4 regions of the Brevundimonas sp. DS20 genome follow, and region 3 is predicted to be linked to each of the others. Evidence: predicted binding sites of a transcription regulator. Region 3 holds the regulator's gene; each other region holds the start of a gene.
The links. The regulator LexA, encoded in region 3, represses DNA repair genes until DNA is damaged. The targets are predictions, from matches to a motif close to ATGTTCNCNANNTGTTCT.
Positions count from the first base shown of each region.

Region 1: JL11_RS11310 (ImuA family protein) is a predicted target of LexA. The motif match lies at 2,063-2,080, and genes of this name have one in related genera.
Region 2: JL11_RS08465 (ImuA family protein) is a predicted target of LexA. The motif match lies at 2,052-2,069, and genes of this name have one in related genera.
Region 4: recA (recombinase RecA) is a predicted target of LexA. The motif match lies at 1,742-1,759, and genes of this name have one in related genera.

Region 1 is NZ_CP012897.1:2,297,381-2,302,041, reverse strand. Features, by position in the region: gene JL11_RS11315 (Y-family DNA polymerase) at 1-1,342, opposite strand, end outside; gene JL11_RS11310 (ImuA family protein) at 1,242-2,060, opposite strand; gene JL11_RS11305 (DEAD/DEAH box helicase) at 2,308-3,837, shown strand; gene JL11_RS11300 (GGDEF domain-containing protein) at 3,938-4,661, shown strand, end outside.
Region 2 is NZ_CP012897.1:1,750,028-1,754,688, forward strand. Features, by position in the region: gene JL11_RS08460 (Y-family DNA polymerase) at 1-1,350, opposite strand, end outside; gene JL11_RS08465 (ImuA family protein) at 1,265-2,023, opposite strand; gene JL11_RS08470 (DUF5961 family protein) at 2,175-2,411, shown strand; gene ku (non-homologous end joining protein Ku) at 2,494-3,357, shown strand; gene JL11_RS08480 (hypothetical protein) at 3,354-3,533, opposite strand; gene JL11_RS08485 (SOS response-associated peptidase) at 3,681-4,259, shown strand; gene JL11_RS08490 (DUF736 domain-containing protein) at 4,597-4,661, shown strand, end outside.
Region 3 is NZ_CP012897.1:2,085,345-2,090,005, reverse strand. Features, by position in the region: gene trpD (anthranilate phosphoribosyltransferase) at 1-708, shown strand, start outside; gene trpC (indole-3-glycerol phosphate synthase TrpC) at 705-1,499, shown strand; gene lexA (transcriptional repressor LexA) at 1,623-2,324, shown strand; partial or broken gene JL11_RS10160 (ComEC/Rec2 family competence protein) at 2,907-4,481, opposite strand; gene gltX (glutamate--tRNA ligase) at 4,480-4,661, shown strand, end outside.
Region 4 is NZ_CP012897.1:263,753-268,413, forward strand. Features, by position in the region: gene JL11_RS01280 (3-hydroxyacyl-CoA dehydrogenase NAD-binding domain-containing protein) at 1-206, shown strand, start outside; gene recA (recombinase RecA) at 561-1,640, opposite strand; gene JL11_RS01290 (M20/M25/M40 family metallo-hydrolase) at 1,808-3,712, opposite strand; gene JL11_RS01295 (right-handed parallel beta-helix repeat-containing protein) at 3,793-4,661, opposite strand, start outside.

The DNA of each region.
Region 1 (4,661 bases), 210 kb from region 3:
GATCGGGCACTTCCGCCGTGGCCAGAACCGGCTGGGGCGGATCAAATATCTGCAACGGCCGCAGCGGCGGGTCGGCAGGGTCCGGTTCGGACCAGGCGGCGATCTCGCCCAAGGGATGGTCGGCTGGGGGATGGGCGGCCGGGCTCAGGCGGACGGCGCGTTCGGGCCAGTGCGACTCTATCGGCTCGAACCGGCTGACCGCCTCCGGTCCCAGGCGCGCGGTCAGCCGGTCGATCAGTCGCCCCAGATCTTCGGCGGTCGACGGGGCGGCCTCAAATCCCCTCTGGCGCGAGGCCAGGCGATCGGCGACCGTTACGGACAGACGCATCTGGTCGAAGCCGAAACCGGGCTCCAGTGGTCGCGCCAGATTGGCCAGCCGTTCGCGAAACAGGCGCAGCACAGCCGCCGCGTCGCGACTGGGGCGGCCCGTCCGCACGGTGATGTGGCGCACCTCTCCGTCCAGGCGGAAAAAGCCGGCCTGAAACGCACGCCCGCCCTGACCGCGCAGGTCCAGCCGGTCCATAGCCTCGACTAGCAGGTCGCCGATCACCGCCTCGACATCGGCTGTCTCCGTGATCGGCTCGACCAGAACCCGGTCGACGGAAATCAGAGGAAGGGGGCGTTCGGGGCGGATGCGGACGTCTTCACGTCCCAACACCCGGTTCAGCCGCGTCGCCGCCGCCGTCCCGAACCGGGCGGCGATGGGCGCCGTGGGGCGATCCGCCAGATGCGCCAAGGTCTTCAGGCCCGCGCGCGACAGGGCCTGGATCTCCTTGTCCGACACTTCCAGCGCCGCGACCGGCAAGCGACGCAGGGCCTGGCTCTGGTCCTCGCCCTGATAGATTCCGCCAGGACCGAAGCGGGCCAGGGCGCGCGCCGCCTCGGGCGTGCCGGCCAGGGCCAGGCGCGTCGCCAGACCCACGCCCTCAGCCCGCGCCCCGACCGCCCGGATCAGTCCTTCTTCACCCCCGAACAGGTGGGCGCAACCGGTCACATCCAGCGCCAGGCCGTCCGGCCCGTCCGTCGCCGCCATCGGGGTGAAGCGTCCGAAATCCAGCAGCACCCGTCTCAACAGGGCCGTGTCCGCCTCGGGCCGGTGCGGCTCCACGCGGATATTCGGCGCCCGCGCCCGCGCGTCCGCCAGAGTCATGCCCGGCGACAGACCCAGAGCCAGGGCGGAACCATTTGCAGCGGCCAAACGGAGCGCGCCCTTCACCTTTTCCACCAACACGGTGGCCGGTTCAGCCGTAGCGTCTGAGCCCCTCTCCTCGCGCCTCAGCCGATCTGTCGGCAGCAGGGGAAACCAGACCGCCAGATAGCGCCGGTCGTTGCGGCTGTTCATGTCCGGCATTCTGCCCGCCCTGTTCGAAGATTCCGCGCTCACGATCCCACTCCATGATCCAGCTTCTCGGCTGCGCGCCCAGCCGATGTCGCAACAGTTCGACCGCATAGGTCGGATGGCCAGGGGCCTCCGCTTCCAGCGCCCGCGACAAAGCCCCCCTGATCCGCCACCGCGTTTCGGCTGCACTGGGCTGGGGCTGGGCCGCCAACCGGGTCAGGAGTGCAGTCGCCCGTCCCTGCCCTGCCGCCATCGACAGGCGACGCGTGGCGGTCAGGCTCAGCACCTTGCTCTCGCCCCAGGCTGTCAGCAGCACCGCTCCCACGGCTCCACCGGCCAGGGCTTCCTCTCCCGCCGCCAGCAGATCCTTCGTCTCCTTGACCCGCACCAGCACCAGCCGGCCGGGATCCAGCCCCAGTTCGCGCAGGCCCGTCCCATAGATCCGCCCCGTCTCCAGTTCGGCCATGGCCTGGACCCCCCAGACCACAGGTCGATCGCCCGCCGTCCGGCGGACCAGTCCCAGAGCGAACCCCAGGGCCGCTGTCGCATCAGGCGTAGTCGCGGCGTAAACCTCGTGCAGCCCATGGGTCGCCAGCCCGCCTAGATGCCGGTCAGCCGCCTCCAGTCCGAGATCGAAGCGTGCGTCGTCCACTGGATGACCGGCTGCCTCCAGGGTTTTCAGATGTTGGCGCAGGGCTTCGATCTTGCGGTCGGACCGCACAACAGTTCTCCTTTTGTTCTCTTATATGCCTCTTTCAGGCCACGAGGAGTCAAGCGACCTCCAACTTGACCATGGGAATTTATTCCGCTTCAGCAGGCCGAAATAGCGAGAATACTTGACTTTGTCGGAGGGGCTTCTATATCGCCCCCAGCCTCGGGACAGGTCTGCGATCCGCGCCGCCCGCTCGCCCAAAGAGGGGCGGTTCCGTCGCTGCTATGCACGCAGACGCTTTTCGTCCCAAGGATTCATGACAGAATTTTCCCAACTGGGCCTTTCGCCCACGACCCTGCAAGCGGTCGCCGACACCGGCTATACGACCGCCACCCCCATTCAGGAACAGGCGATCCCCGTCGCCCTCGCCGGCCGCGACGTCCTGGGCATCGCCCAGACCGGGACGGGCAAGACCGCCGCCTTCACCCTGCCCCTGGTCGAGCGCCTGGCCTCGGGCCGCGCCCGTGCCCGGATGCCGCGCGCCATCGTGCTGGCCCCGACCCGCGAACTGGCCGACCAGGTCGCCGAGAGCTTCGCCAAATACGCCAAGGGCACCAAGCTGAGCTGGGTGCTGCTGATCGGCGGCGTCTCCATGGGCGACCAGGTGGCGGCGCTGAACAAGGGCGTCGACGTCCTGATCGCCACTCCGGGCCGCCTGCTCGACCTGTTCGAACGCGGCAAGATGCTGCTGACGGGCGTCGAGATCATGGTCGTCGATGAAGCCGACCGGATGCTCGACATGGGCTTCATCCCCGACATCGAACGGATCTTCAAACTGACGCCGCCGCGTCGCCAGACCCTGTTCTTCTCGGCCACCATGCCGCCGGAGATCACCCGCCTGACGACCGCCTTCCTCAAGGATCCGACCCGGATCGAGGTCTCGCGTCCCGCCCAGACCGCCGACACCATCACCCAATATCTGGTTCGCATCCCCACCAGCGACCCCAAGGCCAAGCGCACCGCTCTGCGGGCCATGATCGAGCGGTCGGACGTCAAGAACGGCATCGTCTTCTGCAACCGCAAGTCGGAAGTCGATATCGTCGCCAAGTCGCTGAAGACTCATGGCTTCGACGCCGCCCCCATCCATGGCGACCTGGATCAGTCGCACCGGATGAAGACCCTGGCCGACTTCCGTTCGGGGGCGCTGAAGATTCTGGTGGCGTCCGACGTCGCCGCGCGCGGTCTGGACATTCCCGACGTCAGCCACGTCTTCAACTACGACGTCTCGCACCACGCCGACGACTATGTGCACCGCATCGGCCGCACGGGCCGGGCCGGCCGTCTGGGACAGGCCTTCATGATCGTGACCCCGGCCGACGACAAGTCGCTGGATAAGGTGCTCAAGCTGATCAAGAAGGAGCCGGAGGAGTTGGTCCTGGACGGCGTCGATTTCGACACGACCAAGAAGCCCGCCCAGCGCGATGACAAGGGCGGACGCGAAAGAACCGGCCGCGGTGGGACGCGATCAACGGACAAGACGGAACAGGCCGTCGTGGCGTCTGCGGAAATCCCGACCGAAGCGCAGACCGCCGAGGCTCCGGCCCGCTCTCGCAGCCGCCGCAAGACCAAGCCGGAGGCCGCGCCTCCGCCAGCGGTCGAGGCGACCCTCTCCGAGCCGGTTTCTGTCGATTCGGATCGTCCCGCCCGTGCGGAACTCGAGCCTCAACTGCGCCAGTCCGATCGCCGCGGCGAACGCCGGCCGGAGGAGCGCGAGCGGACCGGGGTCAAGGGTTTCGGCGACGACATACCCGCCTTCCTACGCCGACCGGTGATCATTCACGGCTGATCCCCGCTGATTTACGCCCTCTCCCCGTCTGCTGTTTACCCGGTGTTACGGATAGACATCTAATGTCCTGCGAAACTCTAGAAGGGGGTTGGAGCGTAGAATGACGGCCGAGCTGGAGACGACGGTCAGAGGGCCTCAGGCTTACGCCTTCGCGCACCATGTCATCGACGAGATGGAAAAGGCCGGCGTCTGGCCTACCCGACTGAACTTCGAGCTCTGGCTTCATTACCTTGACGACCGCGAGAGCCCGCTCGCCTGCGAGATCGACCGGCTCCTGGCCGCGTCGGCAATCATATCGGACGAGGTGTCCGAGCGGCTCGCCGCAGAATTCCTGCCGCGCGGCCGCTTGTCGGAGCAGATTCGCGACGCCGGCGCCGTGCTGGACCGGGAACTGGCCAGCGTCGCCAACGCCATCGCCAAGGCCCATAAGACCCAGGCGGACTATGGCGACACCCTGGCGGATGCGTCCAACACTATTGAAGCCGCCGGCGCCGCCTCGCCGCTGAAAGCGCTGGTCGGCGGCCTGTCGACGGCGACCAAACGCGCGCGGCGCGAAACCGCCGTCCTGGAAAAGCGGCTGGAGACCTCCAACAAGGAAATCGCGCGACTACGCGAGCATCTGGAAGAGGTCCGGCGCGAAGCGATGACCGACGCCCTGACCAGCCTGGCCAACCGCAAGGCCTTCGACGAGCGGTTGGAACAGTCCTGTGCGTCTGGCGATGCGCCGCTGATCCTGGCGATCATCGACATCGACCACTTCAAACGGTTCAACGACACTTGGGGCCATCAGACGGGCGACCAGGTTTTGCGCTATGTCTCGACCG
Region 2 (4,661 bases), 340 kb from region 3:
CGGCCCGTCCGCGCGGACCACGCGTCGGCGGATTCCGCGCCAGGTGAAGTGGGTCGGGGGATTGTCCGGCAACAGGGCCAGGGTCTCGACGGGCTCGGGGCGGCGCAGAAGCCGGGTCGGCCGGGGCCAGTCTTGCGCCCAGTCCTGGGCGGACGGCGCGGCGAGGGGCGGGACCTTGCGCATCGAGCGCTCGGGAACGTCGCTCTCCACGGGCTGCAGCCGGTAGAGACGCCGGGCGCCGATCCGGTTGGCGAGCACGTCGATGAGGTCGGACACGTCCGGGGTCGCGGTCTCCGCCAGGGCGGTCGCGCCGGGACGCCAGTCCAGCCGTTCGGCGCTGGTGGCGACGAGTATCATCCGGTCGATCCCGAACCCCGGATCGATCGTCTCGATCTTGTCGGTCAACAGGCGGGTGATCCGCGACAGATCGCGGATCGGCCGGGCGAGGCCTACGCGGACCGCTTCGAGTCGGATGTCGACCCGATAGCAGAGCCAGTCGAGGCGACGGACGCCGAGCCCCGCGGTCTCGAGCGCCCGGCAGAGGTCAGCGGCCAGGGCGCCGGCGTAGCGCGCCAGCGTCTCCGGCGCGCCGATCGGTTCGGCGAAGACGCGCTCGACCCGCGGCGCTTCCGGCGCCTCGACCGGGATCAGAGGCTCTCCCGTGCGGGCGTAGGCCTGGTCGAGGCGACGGCCCAGATCGGGGCCGAAGCGGAGCGCCAGGGGCGCGCGGGGCCGATGAGCGACGTCGGCGATCCGCTCGAACCCCATGCGCCTCAGGCCGGCGATCAGGTCGCCGGATAGGCGCAAGGCTTCGAGAGGAAGGGGCCCAATAGCCGCGTCGATCCCGCCGTCGTCCACGATCCGGAGGTCGCGGCGAAAGCGCGCGAGGGCATGGGCGGCGCCGTAGGCCGGGGCGATGGCGGCCTCGGCCCGGACGCCGGCCTCGGCGAGGCGATGGACCATGTCGGCCAGCATCGCCGCCTCACCGCCCTTCAGATGGGCGGCGCCGGTGGCGTCGATGGCGAGGCCGTCGGGCGGATCGGTCTGGCAGACGGGCGCATAACGTTTCAGGGCCCAAACGGCGAGCCGCTCCAGGGCGTCGGCGTCGCCCTGCGGGTCCGCGTCCCGCACGTCGAGGCCCGGGATCAGCGCCTGGGCCTGGGTCGCCGCCTGCCCCGCGCGGGCGCCCGCCTGACGCGCGGCGGCGTTGGCGGCCGTCACGACCCGGCGCCGGCCGACGCGGCCGACGAGGATCAGGGGCTGGTCAGGCGGCGGCGCGTCGTTCCCGAGCTGACGGCGCAGCCGATCGACGGACCAGTTCGGCAGGTAGAGCGAGACGACCCGTCTCATCACAGGCTTCCAGGGTGAATTCCGCGGCCTCGGCGCCGCGACAACGGAGAAGTTCGACGAACCACCGTCCCCGGCCGACGCCGGGAACGGGCAGGGGAGAGGACGGCGCCGGGCTGACCCGCCAGCGGGTGACGGCGGCCGTGGGCTGGCCGAAGTCGGCGGCGTCGGCGGCGCGGCGCCAGCGCCGGATCGCCAAAGCCAGGGCGCCCGAGGTCTCCGCCGCCAGCTGCAGGCGCCGCGAGGCGGTCATGCTGAGGCGCGCCGTCTCGGCCACGACCGTGCCGAGACCGCCGTGCCGCAGGCCCTCCTCGAAACAGGCCATGAGGCTGGGCTCGTCGCCGGCCTCGACATAGATCACCCGATCCGGACCGAGCCCCGCCTGGCTGAGCGCCGGCGCGAACAGGTCCGGGCGGGTCACGCACCAGAGCACCTGACCGGGTCGGCGCGCGGCGATGCCGGCGGCGAACAGCGCCGCCGCGGCGCCGTCGACCGCGCCGTCCCCGCCGCCCGCGACCTCGTGCAGGGCCCCCAGCGCGAGCCCGCCGCCGGGAAGGGCCGCGTCGAGCGGCGGCACGCCGAAGGGCAGCGCCCCGCCGGCCGGCCGGCCGTCGTGCTCAAGCGCGCGGATGCGCGCCCTGAGGGTTTCGAGCTCGGCGGAAGGCCGGGCGTGCATGTCGGCCTCCCGTGGTTCGGTGTCATAAACGTTCCTGAAATGTTCTGGCTCTCATTTCGTCACGGAGTCAACGGGGCGGGCGCCTTATCCCCGGACGAATCGCGGTGAATCCTTTCGGTTGGTTTCGCGTTTGGACGTCCGAGGAGATCCGATGACCGATCCTGAACAGCACCGCTATTTCGCCTGGGCCGACGGCGTCGGCCGGGGCCATGGCCACGTCGTGGAAGCGCCGAGCTACGAAGCGGCGGCGGTCGGCTACACTGAACTCTATGCGCCGCCGGTCGATGGCGACGGCGAAATCCGGATCTTCGTGACGGGGGTCGACGACGGCCAGGAGCATTGCTTCACCGTTGACCTGAGCGACGGCGAAGCCGAGCCCTGCGACTGAGGCCGGAGGCCGGAGCGAATCACCCCGCTCGGTGTTGAGTCGAATCTTGGCGGGCCGGATGGCCCGTGCGGAGGCTTCGACGATGGCCTATCGGCCCACATGGCAGGGACACCTGCGTCTGTCCTTTGTGACCTGCCCGGTGGCGCTCTACACCGCCACCAGTTCGGGCGGCGACGTCCATTTCAATCTGATCAATCCGGCGACTAACAACCGGATCAAGATGGTGACGACGGACCCGGAAACGGGCCCCGTTGATCGCTCGTCCCTGGTGAAAGGCTCCGCCGTCGCCAAGGACGAATACATCCTGCTGACTGACGAGGAGATCAAGTCGGTCAAGCTGGAGAGCACCAAGACGATCGACATCGAGCGCTTCGTCCCCGAGGACGAGATCGACCGGGTCTATTGGGACAATCCCTATTACCTCGCCCCGGCCGGCGGGATCGCCGAGGAGGCGTTCGGCGTCATTCGTGAAGCCATGCGGTCAGAAGGCAAGATCGCGCTTGGCCGCGTCGTCCTCTCTACGCGGGAGCGCCTTCTGGCGCTCGAACCTCGCGGCAAGGGCATTCTGGCCTACTCCCTGCGCACCCGCGACGAGGTCCGCGACACGCGGGACGTCTTCGGCGCGATCTCGGACAAGCAGCCCGATCCGGCGATGATTGAGATCGCGCGGCGGATTATCGAGCAGCAGGCGGGCCCGTTCGATCCGGATCAGTTCGTGGATCGCTATGAGGAGGCGCTGAAGGCTTTGATCGCCTCCAAGCAAAAGGGCCAGGCGCCGGTTCGCTCAGCCGAGCCGGACGACACCCAAGTCGGAGACCTGATGGCGGCGCTGCGCGCCAGTCTCCAGGGCGCCGCCACGCCGCGCAGCGGGCGCGGGCGGACGGCAAGCCGGCCCGCCGCCACCGCGAAGCCGGCGCGGGCGCCGGCGCGGCGGCGGGCGGGCTAGTGACGCCGGTCGCCCTTGTCGCCTTGGCCCGGCTTCGACGCGGTCTTCGCTTGGCGCTTCTGATCCTGCGCCGACGACTTACCGACATCGACCTGTTCATCGAAGCGGCCCTCGCTGTCACGGCGGACATAGCGCTTGTCGCCTGGAGTCGGTTCGATCAGTTCGCGTTTGGACATGGCGGTCTCCCTTCGATGAGAAGGGAATCCGCGCTGGCGAGTCGGGTTCCGTGTCAGCGACTGCGGTGACAACGGACGGGATCCGCTCAATGGCAATCGACACCGGTCGGACCGACGGCGACCGTCGATGCGGGGAGAGATGATGCGATGTGCAACGAATTCCAGCTCATCCTGCCCTTCGACGGCGTAATCGAAACCTTCAATCGCAGCGGCGACCCGCTTGTGTTCCCGGGCGGGATGCCGAACTTTGGGCCGGCCGCCTCCATCCGGATCGGCGATCGGGTGCCGATCATCACCTTGGGCGGAAGCGGTCCCCAGCTGGTCACAACGCCTTGGGCGTGGCGCTCGCCGCAGGGGCCGCCGGTGTTCAACTTCCGCTCGGATGGCCGTTCCTTCGCCAACTCGGTCCGGTGTCTGATCCCGGCGGACGGCTTCTTCGAGTTCACCGACCCGGAGCCTGGACAGAAGCGGAAGACCAAGTGGCGGTTCACCCTCGCCGGCGAGCGCCTCTTCTGGGTCGCGGGTCTGGTGAAGGATGGCGCCTTCGCCATGCTGACCACCGAGCCCGGGACCGACATTGCGCCCTACCATAACCGGCAGATCGTCGTGCTGAAGCCCGAGGAGGGTGCGGCCTGGCTCAACCTCGAACGGCCCGAAGCCGAGCTTTTGCGGGCTCCGCCCGCAGGGAGCCTCGACGTCGAGAAGATCTTCCCGGCAGCGGCCTGAGCCTGAAGTGGGGGAGGGTCCCGGCCGACCGCGTAGTGCCGATGGCGCGCGAACGGGGCGGTTGGGGCGGCCATTGTCTCGCATACTTATCGCGCCAGTCGGCGCGGCCTCTCGATGAGGCGGATCTGACCGAAACCCGGTCGGCTGGCGCAACCGCTCGCTCGACTTTCATCCCCGGCCTGACGGCCTTCCTCGCGAAACAAGAAAGTCTCTCATTGCGGTCCTTCGCTTCGCTGCGGGGGCTCGCTTCGCTCTCCCTGCGCGCCGCCCGGGCCCCGGTCTCCCGATCGCCATCGAGGCCGCGACAGGCGTGGCCCGAAGCAAAGGAGAGACTGACATGGCCACCATCGGCACCTTCACCGCCCAAGGCGACGGCTACACCGGTTCGATCAAGACCCTCAC
Region 3 (4,661 bases):
CACGGCAACCGGGCCATGTCCTCGAAATCCGGCTCGTCCGACGTCCTGTCGATCCTGGGCGTCAATCTGGCCGCCAGCCCGGCCCAGCAGCGCAAGGCGCTGGACGAGGCCAGCATCTGCTTCCTGTTCGCCCCCGCCTATCACGGCGCCATGCGCCATGTAGGCCCCGTCCGGGCCGAGATCGGTTTCCGCACCGTCTTCAATCTGCTGGGCCCCCTGTCCAACCCGGCCCAGGCGAAACGCCAGGTCATGGGCGTCTATGACCCCCGCCTGCTCGAGCCCCTGGTCGAGGTGCTGGGCCGGCTGGGCGCGACCCGCGCTTGGACCGTCCATGGCCAGGGCCTGGACGAACTGGCGACCTCCGGCCCGACCGAAGTGGCGGAGTGGAAGGACGGCGCCGTCCGTCGCTTCCAGGTCACGCCCGAGGACGCCGGCCTGCCCCGCGCCTCCATCGACGCCATCCGCGGCGGCGACGCCGAGGAGAACGCCGCCGCCCTTCGCGCCCTGCTGGCGGGCCAGACCGGCCCTTACCGCGACATCGTCCTGCTGAACGCCGCCGCCGCCCTCGTGGTCGCGGATCGGGCGGCGGACCTGTCGGAAGGCGCCGCCCTCGCCGCCGCCGCCGTCGACGACGGCCGGGCCGCCCAGGCCCTGGAGCGGCTGGCCCGCATCACCTCGACCCCGCTGGAGACGGAGGACGCCCCATGACCGACGTTCTGGACCGTATCGCCGCCTACAAGCGCGAGGACGTCGCCGCCCGCAAGGCCGCGACCTCTCAGGACGCGATCGAGACCCTGGCCCAGGCCGCCTCGGCCCCGCGCGGCTTCCGCGCCGCCCTGGATCGAACGGTCGAGGACACCGGCCGCCCCGCCCTGATCGCCGAGATCAAGAAGGCCAGCCCGTCCAAGGGGTTGATCCGTCCCGACTTCGATCCCCCGGCCCTCGCCAAGGCCTATGAGGCCGGCGGCGCGTCCTGCCTCTCGGTCCTGACCGACGGCCCCAGCTTCCAGGGCGACGACGCCTATCTGGGCCAGGCCCGTGCGGCGACCGCCCTGCCCTGCCTGCGCAAGGACTTCCTGGTCGATCCCTGGCAGGTCGCCGAGAGCCGGGCGCTCGGCGCCGACTGCATCCTGATCATCCTGGCCATGATCGACGATCGGCTGGCCGCCGAACTGCTGGCCGAGGCCGAGCGTTTCGGCATGGACGCCCTGATCGAAACCCACGACGAGGCCGAAATGGCGCGCGCCTGCGCTCTCGGGGGCGATCTGGTGGGGATCAACAACCGGTCGCTGCGAACGTTCGAAGTCGACCTGGAAACGACCGAACGCCTGGCGATGCTCAGCCCCGTGCGCGCCCTCCTGGTCGCCGAGAGCGGCATCTTCACCCCCGACGACGTCGCGCGCGTCTCCGCCGCCCACGCCCAGGCCATTCTGGTCGGCGAGAGCCTGATGCGTCAGGCCGACGTCGAGGAAGCGACGCGCAAGCTGCTGGCCGCTTGATTCAACTCGACGCGCGTGGTGAAGCGACGCCGTTAAGTTGACATTAGGAAGGAACACTTACAGAACATCGTCAATGTTCACGGCCCGTTCCGATTCGTCGGTCGGGCGCATGAGGGGCCGGCGATGCTCACGCGCAAACAGCACGAACTGCTGATGTTCATCCACGAACGGATTCAGGAGACCGGCGTCTCCCCCTCGTTCGACGAGATGAAGGAGGCGCTGGATCTGGCGTCCAAGTCGGGCATTCACCGGCTGATCACGGCGCTGGAGGAGCGCGGCTTCATCCGCCGCCTCGCCCACCGCGCCCGCGCCCTGGAAGTGACCAAACTGCCTGAACAGGCCACAGCCGGCGCTCCGCGCGGCCGGGCCGGGTTCAAGCCCGATGTCATCGAAGGCGGCGGCGGCGCGCGTCCCGTCGCTGCGGCCTCAGCCGCCAACGACACCCGCGAACTGCCGCTCTTGGGCAAGATCGCCGCCGGCACCCCCATAGCCGCCATCCAGCACGAACAGGAGCGGCTGCCGGTGCCGGAATCCATGCTGGGCAAGGGCGATCACTACATCCTCGAAATCGAGGGCGACTCCATGATCGAGGCCGGCATTCTGAACGGCGACCTGGTGGTCATCCGGCGCGGCGACACCGCCAACAACGGCGAGATCGTCGTGGCCCTGGTCGAGGGCGAAGAGGCCACGCTGAAGCGTCTGCGCCGCAAGGGCGGCTCCATCGCCCTGGAGCCCGCCAACCGCAACTATGAGACCCGCATCTTCGGTCCCGACCAGGTGGAGGTTCAGGGCAAGCTGGTCGGCCTCATGCGCCGCTATCACTGACAGCCGGATCCGGCCGGCGCGCCCAGGGTCGATCTCCGCGCACGTGGCCGTCCACACCGCCTTCCAGCGGTCCGCTCCGTCGCGCCACAGCTCCACCGCCCCGCCGCGTGCGAAATCCGCCCCGTCCAGAACCAGCCGCCCGTCGCATGAGGGCGGCAGGGCGTGAACCACCGCCCGCACGCTGACGACCGGGGCCGCAAGGCACAGGGCGTCCATCTGCTGCATGTCCGGCGTCCGCCTGCCCCACCACAGGGCGACCGGCCCCGCCCCAGTGAGTTCGGGACGGCATGAAGCGCGGTCGCAGGCCCAGCCGGCCTCGGGGCGGTCCGCCAAGATCAGACCGCGCCGCCGGGACCACAGGTCCGTCGCAAACTCACGCACGCCGGGCCGGACGACGATCGCCTCGCCCTCCCGATGAAAGGCCGCATTGGTCCCGCCGTCGCCGATCCAGACGTCCGGCGTCGGCGCGCGCGGCCAGACCAGCACCGCCGCCGCCAGGGGCAGGCCCAGCCACCGCAGCCGCCCCTGCCAGAGGCAGACGAACAGCACGCCTAGAAAGGCCACGGGCAGCACAGGGTCCGGCGCGCTGGCCACCGTCCGCACCGCGCCCGGCAAGCCGGCCGTCCAGCCGCCGATCGCCAGCGTCAGATCGACGCCCCACCCCGCCACCGCCAGGAACGGGCCGCCCAGGCCCACGGGCTCCAAGGCCGCGCCCAACGCGAGGGCGGGCATAAGGACGAAGTCCGCCACCGGCGCCGTCGCCAGATTGGCCAGCAGCCCATACATGGCCGTCCGGTTGAAATGCTGCATGGCGAAGGGTCCCGTCGCCAGCCCCGCCACGACGCTGGCCGCCACCGCCGCCGTCAGCCAACCGCCGAACCTCTGGACCGCCACAATGGGCCAGGGCGCCGAGATCTCTCGGGTCCGCTTGGGCCAGATTTCGACCAGGGCCACCAGGGCCGCCGTCGCCGCGAACGACATCTGGAACCCCGGCGTCACGATGGCCTCGGGCTGGATCGCCAGGACGGCGAAGGCGGCCACGGCCAGCCCGTGCATGGTCACGGCCTGCCGGTCCAGCAAGATGGCCGCAAAGGCGATGGAGGCGGTAATGGCCGCCCGCTCCGCCGGCGGCGGGGCGCCGGAAATCACCAGATAAACCCCCACAGCCGTCAGGCCCGCCGCGGCGGCGACCTTCTTGCCGGGAACGCGCAAGGCCAGCCAGGGCCAGGCCGCCACGCCCAACCGCACGGCGAAGAAGACAAATCCGCCGACGATGGCCATGTGCAGGCCCGAGACCGACAAAATGTGCGCCAGGCCGGATTCCCGCATCACATCCATGTCGTCCTGGCTGATCCAGGCCTCGTGGCTGGTGGTCATGGCCGCCGCGATCCCGCCGGTCCGCTGCCCCAGCCGCGCCACGATCCGCTCCGCCAGGGCATAGCGCGCCCCATTCACCGCCATGGCCAGTCGAAGCCGCCACGGCGCCGGCGGCAGATCGATCCGCCGTGTCTCTCCCAGAGCGAAGGCCACGCCGCCCAAGCCCTCGAAAAAGGCGTTGCGACCGAAGTCATAGGCGCCGGGACTGGCGGGCGCAGGGGGCGGATTGAGAATGGCGAACAGTCGGATCGCCTCGCCGGGCCTCGGCGGCTCGCCCCTCACCGTGACCCGCAGCCTAACCGGGGTCTCCTCCGGGCTCAGGCCTCGGATCCAGACCGGGGCCGCCACGATCCGCGCGCCGTTCTCGCCAGGGCTGTCGACATCGACGACCCAGGCCTCGATCACCACCCCCTCGGGCAGGGCCGGCGCGATCGGGACGGCCACGCTTTCGGTGCGAATCTTCGCCGCCGCCAGGCCGCAGGTCAGGCAGGCCAGAATCATCAGCGGCCAGGTAAGACGCCGCCTCAAGCCGCGCCGCCGCGCCGCCAGCCATGCCGCGACAGCCGCCGCCGCCGTGATCACCAGAGGCCACAGGCTCGGCTCTGTCCTCAGGGCGAAATAGCAGGCGGCGCCGCCGCCGAAGGCCACCGGCGCCCAAAGCCGCCATCTCAGCGCCTGCGCCTTGACCTCGTCGGCCAGCCAGGCCCGCAAACGCGCGCCGGGGGTAGGCTTTGTCGTCTCGGGGCGTATAAGGGCCTCGCTTACGGACCCTTCCCCCATGACCTTGCCTTCTTCGACTGTCGTCACCCGCTTCGCCCCCTCGCCGACAGGCTATCTGCATATCGGCGGGGCGAGAACCGCCTTGTTCAACTGGCTGTACGCCAAGAGACACGCGGGACGCTTCCTGATCCGGGTCGAAGACACGGATCGCGAACGGTCGACCGAGGAGGCCGTCCAGGC
Region 4 (4,661 bases), 1.7 Mb from region 3:
CCATCCTGGGCTGGGGCTTCGCGCCCTGGACCGGCGGCCCGATCAGCATGATCGACGGCATCGGCCTGGCCAAGTTCGTCGAAACGGCGGACCGCCTGGCCGCGACCTATGGCGACCGGTTCAAGGTCCCGGACCTGCTGCGCGACATGGCCGCCAAGAACGAGACCTTCTACGGCAGGTTCGCCCCGGAGAAAGCCGCCGCCTGATCGGCTGCGGACAGGTTTGAACGACGGAACGGGCGGCCTTCGGGTCGCCCGTTTTGGTTTGGTGCTGCCCCTTCTCCGCTCATCCCGGCGAACGCCGGGACCCAGTGCTTTGGGTGATCCAGCGTGTCTGCAAGTCACCGCTTTTGGTCCAACGCATTGCGGAGCGACAGAACTGGGTCCCGGCTTTCGCCGGGATGAGCGGAAAGGTGAATTCCTGGCCTCAGATCACGCGAGTGCGCGGCAGGCCAAAAAAGACCCGCCCGACACGAGGTCGGACGGGTCGCTCCGCCGCCCCTCGCGGGGTCGGTGGCGGGTCGCTTGGGGCGACGGAGTGTCCTTAAGGTCCGGAGAGGCTCAGCCTTCCAGATCCTGGCCTTCGTCCGGCTCGGGCGTGCCCAGCAGTTCGTCGGCGATCTTGTTGGTCGAGGCGCGCACCGCCTTTTCGATCGAGGCGGCGATGTCGGGGTTCTGTTTCAGGAATTCGCGGACGTTCTCGCGGCCTTGACCGATCCGGGTCGAGTCATAGCTGAACCAGCTGCCCGACTTCTCGATCACCCCGGCCTTGACGCCCAGGTCGATCACCTCGCCCAGTTTGGAGATGCCCTCGCCGTACATGATGTCGAAAATGACCTCGCGGAACGGCGGGGCGACCTTGTTCTTAACCACCTTGACCCGGGTGGTGTTGCCGACCACCTCGTCACGGTTCTTGATCGCGCCGGTGCGGCGGATGTCCAGGCGCACCGAGGCGTAGAATTTCAGCGCATTGCCGCCCGTCGTCGTCTCGGGGCTGCCGTACATGACCCCGATCTTGTGGCGGATCTGGTTGATGAACAGGACGATGCATTTGGACTTGGAGATGGAGGCCGTCAGCTTGCGAAGCGCCTGGCTCATCAGACGGGCCTGAAGGCCGGGCAGGCTGTCGCCCATCTCGCCCTCGATTTCGGCGCGCGGCGTCAGGGCCGCGACCGAGTCGACCACCACGATGTCCACCGCGCCGGAGCGCACCAGGGTGTCCACGATCTCCAGCGCCTGTTCCCCGGCGTCGGGCTGGGACACCAAGAGATCGTCCAGGTTCACGCCCAGCTTCTGAGCGTAGACCGGATCCAGGGCGTGTTCGGCGTCGACGAAGGCGGCGACGCCGCCCTTCTTCTGCACCTCGGCCACCGTATGCAGGGCCAGGGTGGTCTTGCCCGAGGATTCCGGGCCGAACACCTCGATCACCCGCCCGACCGGCAGGCCGCCGATGCCGAGCGCCATATCCAGACCCAGCGAGCCGGTCGAGACGCTTTCGATCTCGGCCACAACCCCGGCCTTGCCCAGTTTCATCACCGAGCCCTTGCCGAAGGCGCGATCGATCTGGGCGATCGCCGCCTCGAGAGCCCGTTGTTTTTCGCCGTCTTCCTTACCCACCAGTTTCAAAGCCGCCTGTGCCATTGCCTTCGTCTCCCTTGCCATGATTCCCGTCAGAAGCTTGGGAGAGACCCGCCATGGACCCGCCCCCGTTTGGTGAGGCCGACTATGTGCATGGTTTGTTCCAGTTCACAAGATGTTCTCATCAGAGACCGACGAATCTCTTCGAGTCTACGTCCGTTTCTGACGCATCACTCGGCGACGACGTCCACAGCCGAAGCCGGTTCGGCATGGCGCGCAGCGAGGGACAGGCCGCAGCCCAGGATCAGCACGGCCGTCGACAGGCCCGCGAGGGTGTGACTCCAAGAGCTGGGCGTTCCGGAGGCTTCCCCCCGCATCGGCGCCAGGGGCCGGACCAGGACGAGGATCAGCAGGGCGATCAGGGCCAGGGCCCAGGCCTGGCTCATGCCCACGCCCAGGAAGATGAAATGGCCCAGGCCGAACAGCCAGCCGCCGACCAGGACCGTGGCCACGGCCGCCGGCGCCAGGGCCGCCCACCGCTCCAGCCGGGCGCCGATCAGGGCGGCCAGAGCCGCCGCGAAGGCCGCCGCCAGGCCGGTCCAGACGAACAGCAGGGCTGCCTCGGGCGCGATCGCCTGGACCAGGCCGCCCAGAACCAGCACCAGGACGATCGCGCCCAGCCAGCCGCCCCAGACCGTCTCGTCCTCGCCGTCCGGCCAGAGGCTTAGGGCGACGCCGACCACGGCGGCGCCGAGCACCAGATAATCGACCCCGCCCAGGACCGTCGCCAGAACGGCGGCCGCCGCGACCACCCCGGCCAGCAACCGCCGCCCGATCAGGGCCCGCCCGGCCGTCAGGGCCAGCAGGACCGCCAGGACGGCCAGACCCGCGCCGGCCTCCATCCACGGCAGGCGGCGCAGCATCATGTAGTAGGTCTCGGCGGAGTCGATCCGCTCGCCGATCGGCCCCGCCAGAACCCGCGCCGCCTGGGCCGCCACCATGCCGACGCTCAACAGCCACAGGCCGCCGGTGAAGCCCTTCACCCCCTGTCTCCAGGTCAGGCCGGTCGCATGGCGCGCGCCCCAGGCGGCGAAGGCCGTGAGCCCAAGGGCCAGACCCAGCAGGCCCCAGCCCGTCTCAGGCCCATGGCGCAGAACCGCCAGGCCGAAGACGTCGGAATAGACGAGGTTGCGCGTCGCCTGGGGCAGGGTCGGCGCGCGCAACAGGGCGTCGGCCGTCTCCAGCGCCTGGGCGCCGATATGCTGGACGCTGCCCTGGTCCAGAGCCTCCGGCGTCGAACTGGGCGAATGATACTGAGCCGGGCGGCCGATGAAGGCCAGATTGACCCCCGCCAATCCCCGGTCGGCGGCGATGGTGAAGTCGGTGCCGTTGGGCATCAGCCGATAGACGAAGACGGCGAGCGCATTGCTGGACGGCCCGCCCTCGGCTCGCCGCGCCGCCCGGGCGTACAGATCGACCGTCTGGGCGTTTCCGGGGCCGGTCTCGAACATCAGGGCCCGACCGCCGCCGCCCCGCGCCTCCAGGTTCACCACCGCCCCGACCCGGTCGCGCAGCGGATGTTCGCTGAAGAAGGCGCGCGCCCCGTCCAGGTTCAGCTCCTCGGCGTCGGTCAGGAGGACGATCAGGCCCCGCTCGGCCGGGCCCCGCGCCTTGATCGCCCGCACCGCCTCCAGAACGGCGGCCACGCCGCCGGCGTCGTCGGCCGCGCCCGGCGACCCCGGCACGCTGTCGTAATGGGCCATCAGCACCACCAGAGGCAGGCGCGGGTTCCGGCCGGGCAGGACGCCGACCAGATTGACGGCCGAGACCCCTTCCGTGGAAAGGCCGTTCCGCTCCATCCGCCGCACGGCCGCCGGAGACAGGGCGCCGGCCTGAAACCTCGGCGACAGACCCAGCTCAGCCATCCGGCCGTAGAGATAGGCCTGGACCAGGGCGTGGTCGGTCGAACCGACCGGCCGGGGCGCCCGCGCCATCAGCCGCACGTCCTGCATCGCCCTTTCGGCCGAAAAAGCGGCGGCCGGCGCGCTCGCCGGCTGGGGTCGAGGGGTCTGGGTGGTGAGCACGGCCAGACCCAGGGCCGCCGTCAGAGCCGCCAAAAACAAGACCAGCCGCATGCGATCCATCCCCCGAAGTCTCTAGCGGCACTAAGGACCGAGGCCGTGGCGTTTCGCAAGAGCGAGACGTCAGCGCCCCGTCAGCGTCCTGTCCGGTTCCGCTCGACCCGGTTGCCGACCGCCCCATCGCCGTCGTCGGCGCTGGAACCGAAGGGATAGCCCGCGTCATCGGCGCAATAGCGCCGGTTTCCCTCGCGCGCGCCGACCACCACCGTGCGAGGCCGCAGCCAGCCGGCGCCCGAGAAGCTATTGTCCGTGATCTGATTATAGGACGGCGTCTGGTGTCGGATCACCCCGTCCTCGCCGCAGTTGCGGTACAGAAAGATCCCGCCCCGACCGCCCAGGGCGAACCGGTTGCCGATGATGCGATTGGCGCCTGACCCGTCCACGGCGATCATTTCGCGTCCGGTGCGCAGCACGAAGTCGTTGTCCTGGATCAGGGCGCCCGCGCTTTCGGCGTCCAGATAGACGGCGGTGGAGACCGAACGACCGGTGAAGCGCGATTCCCGGACGGTCGTCCGCGTCACCCCTGGTCCGACATAGAGGGGAATGGTCCCTGTCGCCTGAACCCGCACCTGCTCCAGCACGGTCTCGGACGGAGCCGCCGCCTGGGCTGCGGTCGTATGGTCCGGGCGGCGGGACGAGGCCAGAAGATCCCGCATCGACCCGCCCGCCCCCATGCCCCAGATGCGGATATTGCCGACGACGGTGCAGTGGCGCACCACGGCGCCGATCGGCCGGCTCCACCCCTGCGGCGTCTGGCGCGACCAGACGGCGACGGTGGGGGATTGGGCGGTCGCCTGACCCGGCCGGCGGACCGTCCCGCCGCCGCAGTCCAGACCGGCGCCTGAGGCTTCCGCCCCCTCGATCAGGACCGGACGGGACACGTTCGCCCCCGCCAGGACGGCGCGACACAGCAGCCGATAGGGGCGGTCGGAGGGGGTGATCA